DNA from 2 places in the Vibrio sp. QJM3NY_39 genome. Region 1 is predicted to be linked to the other one. Evidence: predicted binding sites of a transcription regulator. Region 1 holds the regulator's gene; the other holds the start of a gene.
What was found. Region 1 encodes PurR, which represses purine synthesis genes. Its sites were predicted from a motif close to TNANGNAAACGTTTNCNTNA; they were not measured.
Positions count from the first base shown of each region.

Region 2: purT (formate-dependent phosphoribosylglycinamide formyltransferase) is a predicted target of PurR. The motif match lies at 1,576-1,595, and genes of this name have one in related genera.

Region 1 covers NZ_CM173505.1:1,200,010-1,203,202, reverse strand. The annotation lists gene torD (molecular chaperone TorD) at 33-680, shown strand; gene purR (HTH-type transcriptional repressor PurR) at 997-2,001, shown strand; cyclic di-GMP riboswitch class I at 2,172-2,257, shown strand; gene AC3CHU_RS05495 (TfoX/Sxy family DNA transformation protein) at 2,385-2,975, shown strand; gene AC3CHU_RS05490 (TVP38/TMEM64 family protein) at 3,111-3,193, shown strand, end outside.
Region 2 covers NZ_CM173505.1:1,557,520-1,560,712, forward strand. The annotation lists gene AC3CHU_RS07030 (thiopurine S-methyltransferase) at 1-140, shown strand, start outside; gene purT (formate-dependent phosphoribosylglycinamide formyltransferase) at 335-1,510, opposite strand; gene cdd (cytidine deaminase) at 1,678-2,565, opposite strand; gene AC3CHU_RS07045 (LrgB family protein) at 2,923-3,193, opposite strand, start outside.

The DNA.
Region 1 (3,193 bases):
TAACACCACAAGACTAAATCAGGATCTAAGAAATGAAAGATACGAAAGCGTTCAACGAGCAAAGAGCAGAAATATACTGGTGGCTATCAAGCTTATTCGCTAAAGAGCTCACTCAAGAAGAACTCGATCACTACCACTCTGTTGAAATTCGTTCTTTCCTAACTGGTTTAGGCGAAAATGAAACACTAAAACCGGCGATCGATAGCCTAGTGGATGCGCTAAACCGCCTACAAACGCGTGAGGATGCTCAACTAGAATTGTCTGCTGACTTCTGTGACTTATTCTTAAAAACAGATAAGCATGGCGCACTTCCTTACGCTTCTATGTATATCGGTGAGACTGGCCTTTTGAATGATAAGCCAGCAAAAGATATGGAAGAGATCATGGCCAAGCACAACTTAGTGGTGAACCAAGACCTAAAAGAACCAGCTGACCACATCGCTATCGAACTCGACTTCCTTGGCAACTTGATCATCCGTTCTAATGAAACGGAGCTTGAAGAAGAGCTAGAAAAATCCTTCGCTGTTCAACAGCAATTTATCGAGCAACAACTTCTTACTTGGGTACCAAAGTTCAACGTTAAATGTCATGACGTTGACGAATTCGGTTTCTACGCATCAGTCTCATCTCTGCTACTTGCATTCTGCAAATTGGACACCCAATACCTTGCTGGTGAATAAGCTGATTGGATGACTCGTTAAATAAATTCAGAAGAATGTGACAATTCACCCGGATTTCCGGGTGAATTTTATTGCGAGTAATTTCTAGTCAGTCTAAAATTGTGACCGCAAACGATAAAATATGAAACATTCACGAAATGCTATGCTTATTATAGTTTTGAGCATTTCGGTGTTAAGACAAGCCGCTCAATAGCGGTTTTTTGTTTTTTAGCACTTTAGTACCCAAAGAGCCCTACAAATTTAAGCTCTTAGTTAGGTAGCTTAACGGCTACTTCATTCCGTACTTTGGGAAAGTAGCTTCTAATAGGATAAAACCATGGCCACTATAAAAGATGTCGCTCGCTTAGCAGGCGTATCAACAACAACCGTTTCTCACGTAATCAACAAAACTCGCTTTGTTGCAGAAGCGACTCAAGAAAAAGTAAACAAAGCCGTAGACGAACTAAACTACGCGCCGAGTGCTGTTGCTCGTAGCTTAAAATGTAATACAACGCGCACTATCGGCATGCTAGTGACTCAATCAACCAACCTATTCTTCTCTGAAGTTATCGATGGTGTTGAGAGTTACTGTTACCGTCAAGGTTACACTTTGATCTTGTGTAACACTGGCGGTATCTATGAGAAGCAGCGCGACTACATTCGAATGCTTGCAGAGAAACGTGTAGATGGCATCTTGGTTATGTGTTCAGACCTAACTGAAGAATTAAGAGAGATGTTAGACCGTCACGCTGATATCCCTAAAGTTGTCATGGATTGGGGCCCTGAGACCTCTCAAGCCGATAAGATCATTGATAACTCTGAAGAAGGTGGCTATCTGGCAACCAAGTACCTTATTGAACGCGGTCATTCTAAGATTGCTTGCTTAAGTGGCCACTTAGACAAAGCAGCATGTGTAGAACGTATTGCAGGTTACAAACGTGCGTTGGGTGAAGCCAAAATAGCTACTGATGAGCGTCTAATCATTGAAGGCAACTTTGAGTGTGATACCGCTGTGATTGCTGCTGATCAAATTATTAAAATGGAAGATCGCCCTACAGCCGTATTCTGTTTTAACGACACCATGGCACTTGGCCTAATGAGTCGCTTACAACAACAAGGTATTCGTATCCCTGAAGATATTTCAGTGATTGGTTACGATAACATCGAGTTAGCTGAATACTTCTCTCCACCATTGACCACGGTTCACCAACCGAAGCGTCGTGTTGGTAAGAATGCATTCGAAATTTTGTTAGAACGCATCAAAGACAAAGACCATGAAAAACGTGTATTCGAAATGCACCCTGAAATTGTTGAGCGAAGCACAGTTAAAACGTTAAATTAATTGATAAATTCAGTTTAGTTTAATCAAGCGCACCTTTAGGTGCGCTTTTTTTATCAACAACATCAATGAACCTGGTATCATACTGGAAAGATCATTAATTGAAGCAGTATCACATTTTGAAATAACAAGTGTGAGCCTCATTCAACAAAAACTTTATTCTATTCAATCAGTCACGCACAGGGCAAATCACTTGAAAGAGTGAGACGCAAAGCTTCCGGCCTAAACCACTCGTTGGTATGGTAGCGGGGTTACCGATGGCAAAATGCAGTAACTACTAATAATTTAGTAATTTACGGCTAATTGACAATTTAATTGCAACATTTTGCTAATCTCTCGGACCTGCTTATTTGGTGGCGTAGTTCAAATACACCGAGATAAATAACATGGATAAACCGATACTAAAGGATTCAATGAAATTATTTGAATCCCTAGGAAAAATAAAATCACGCTCGATGTTTGGTGGCTTCGGTCTTTTTGCTGATGACACTATGTTTGCTCTGGTTGTAAATGACCAGCTGCACATACGAGCAGACAAATGCACAACGAAACAGTTCGAACAACAAGGGTTTCAACCGTACGTCTACAAAAAACGTGGTTTCCCTGTCGTTACTAAATATTTCGCTTTACCCGAAGGCCTGTGGCAAGACCAAGAGAAAATCTTGCAGCTTGCAACAACGTCTCTGGGTTTTGCTAAAGAAGAAAAAGCTGAGCAATCTTCAGCTAAGCCTACTCGACTCAAAGATCTGCCCAACCTTCGACTCGCCACTGAGCGTATGTTGAAAAAAGCAGGGATCGATTCCGTAGAGCGTTTATATGAATCTGGCTCTGTAAACGCATTTAACGCCATCAAAGAATCACATGCGTCTTCTGTCAGTATTGAACTACTTTGGGCGCTAGAAGGCGCGATCAATGGCACACATTGGTCTGTTATACCGCAGCAGCGTCGTGAAGAGCTTATCAATCGCGTCAATTAACATTGTAAGTGAAAAACTATATACATAACTAAGCCGCATTTACTGCGGCTTTTTTTATATCTGCTGAAAGTTAATCTATGCTTTGCCTGTCTATCTATACTAATGGTATACATTGAAAATTTAGAGGAAGTATCAATGAGTAAGAAAATGATATTGGGTATTGTGTTGGTCGTAACCATCGTCTTGTTAGGCGTCAATTTCGGCCAATACCTAACGCT
Region 2 (3,193 bases), 360 kb from region 1:
TAGAGATTGATCAGTTGTTCGCGGGATACAAAATCACATTGTTGAATCAAGATATTGCAGACGATGAACATCCGAAGATTGCCAAAAAAGGCTTGTCTCGATTTAGTGAAGAAGTGTACTTGATTGAGTCAGACGCTTAAGCGCAGTGAACTCTCTAGCGAAAAAACCGCTTCAATAAAAAAGATAACACCAACAAAAAGACGGGCTCGATAGCCCGTCTTTTTTATTGTTCAGATTTGAAGTCGTGATTGTTCAGATGCGAGAACGTAATGGTTCAGATCTGAGTTAGTCGTTACCAATTAGTAGTCATTAGCTAGAAAATGGTAATTAACAGCTAGTAAATCACTTTTACTTTAGACGCGCTCTCAATTGCATCTTCAATCGCTGTCTCAGTGCTGTTGCGACGAGTAAGTGCCACACCTAGACGACGGCGACCATCGATATCAGGCTTACCAAACAAGCGAACTTGCGTCTGTGGTGCGTCTAGCGCCTCTGTAAGACCTTCAAAACGAATGTTGGTTGAAGTGCCTTGACCAAGGATAACCGCTGATGCACACGGGCCGTATTGCGTGATGGATTTGATCGGCATACCAGTAAAGGCGCGTACGTGCAGTGCGAATTCCGATGAGTCTTGAGACATAAGAGTCACTAAGCCAGTATCGTGTGGGCGAGGGGATACTTCGTTGAAGATAACGTGATCGCCTTTAACAAACAGCTCTACGCCGAAGATACCGTGACCACCTAGTGCATTAACCACTTGTTCAGCGGTGTATTGCGCGGTTTTAAGTGCATTGTCTGACATGACTTGTGGCTGCCATGACTCACGGTAATCACCATCTTCTTGGCGGTGACCGATAGGCGCACAGAAATGAACGCCATCAACAGCGCGAACGGTTAGAAGCGTAATTTCGTAATCAAAGTCGATGAAGCCTTCAACGATTACGCGACCCGCGCCAGTACGACCGCCTTCTTGTGCGTAGTCCCAAGACTTTTGAATGTCTTCTTCTGTTTTGATAACGCTTTGGCCTTTACCTGAAGAGCTCATTACTGGCTTAACAACACAAGGCATGCCCACGAATTCAACAGCGGCAGCGAAGTCTTCAAAGGTGTCTGCAAAGCGGTAAGGAGAAGTGCTCAGCTTTAGCTCTTCTGCAGCTAGGCGACGGATACCTTCGCGGTTCATCGTTAGCTTCGTCGCATTTGCAGTGGGAACGACATTTAAGCCTTGCGCTTCCAGCTCTACCAACTTGCTAGTGGCAATAGCTTCAATTTCAGGAACCACATAATCTGGTTTTTCAAGTTCAATGACTGCTTGCAGTGCATTGCCGTCTAACATGTCTAATACATGACTACGATGTGCAACTTGCATTGCGGGTGCGTCTGCGTAACGGTCACATGCAATAACTTCCAAGCCTAAACGTTGGCACTCGATAGCAACTTCTTTGCCGAGTTCACCTGAACCTAATAGAAGTACACGAGTAGCATTTTCACGAGTAGCAGTACCAAACATAGAAATTCCTTCCGATCTTTTGAGCGATTGATTGAAAACGGGGTGATCATACTTATTTCAATGATAAAAGCAAACGTTTGCGCAAGTTGTTGCGTTAATTACAGGTATAAAAAAAGCAGCCTCGTTAAATAGAGCTGCTTATTTAAAATTTTGTTAATTAGATGTACTTAGATTGCTAAGTAAGTCACTGGAATGTCGGGATTAATCGCTTCTAATGTAGATTGCGTATCCGCTAGGTGACTGATGCTACCTTCGGCAATTTCAACCAACGCTGCACTTTCAATCTGTTCAAAATCGAAGCCAGCCAGTTTAAGTTGAATCAACGCCACTTGTAGAGGAGGTAAGCTCGGGTTGAACGCTGCATTTTCAGCGTAAGCACCGGTGAAAACCTCACCCGACGTCAATTGCAGTGAAACACCACTTAGGTTTTTGGTGTAAGGAGCATGGCTGCGGTTTAGTGCTGCTAGCGCTTCTACAACAATAGGCGTTGTTTCTTCAGTCGTGTGCTTATGATCAAGCTTAGTCATTAGGCCAGTCGTCACACCTAAGTCAGCAGGGCCGAATGAGTCTGGCAGGTATTCTTGCAGAGACATTTCATCACGTTGTGGAAGCTGAACCTTAAGCTCTTTCGCTGTGGTCAGTTCGTTCATGAATTGACGACAGTGACCACAGGGACTGAAGTTGATGGTGATATCTGAGATACCTTGCTCGCCTTTCATCCAAGCGTGGCTGATTGCAGATTGCTCAGCGTGTACTGTTTGGCCAAGTTGAGCACCAGCGATTTCAAGGTTTGCACCAAAATACAGAGTGCCAGACAAACCACGCACGATTGCACCAACATAAAAGTCAGATAACGGAGCGTAAGAATAGGCTGCGGCAAAAGGAAGTAGCGCAATACGTAGCTCGTCATCCGCTAAACCACTTGCTTGCAGTAGGCTAGCAAATTGTTCTGGAGACAATGTCGCGTCAAAGTTGTCTGCTAATACGATGTCACTCAAAAGTGCTTTGATTGCTGTTGGAGCACTTTCCAGCGCCAGGGTAATACGACTGTTCATGTTGAATCCTTAATTGACCTTAGGCTTTAATTCTATGCAATGCTCAGGAATTTTCTGTGACTTTGATCACTACTGCGTTGTTGTTGTTACATTGGTTTGCATAATTAGAGTGAGGTCACAGATGAAATCGATTGCAAGAGTAAAAACTACCATTGATATCGCACTTATTGCTTGAAATTGAGTTCGGTTTGTCACGTATTGATGAATAAATGAGAGAAAAAAGCCCAAGCTACCACTGAAATAATCAGGTTATGCTTGGGCTTATTGATATCTGTAACGCTTAAAAGTCGCGAACCAGTGAGTTTAGCTATTTACCAACTCATCGATTAGAGCGCGTATAAACTGTAATCAAAGTGGTTAAGAATAGAACCAAACCACGAGCGAAAATATACTCGGTGCAATGATTGAGGTGATAACCCCACAAAGAACCAATGCCAACGAACTGAATGCAGCATCTTCCTGATTCTTTTCAGCACAGGTCGCAGTACCTAAAGCGTGAGACACGGTACCCATGGTTAAACCACGCGCGATAGGGCTCTTAATGCCAATGAGATTGTAGATTGGGTAAGCAAAAATTGCCCCAAACAGACCAACAATCAATACCAGTATTGCCGCAATTGCTGCTTCA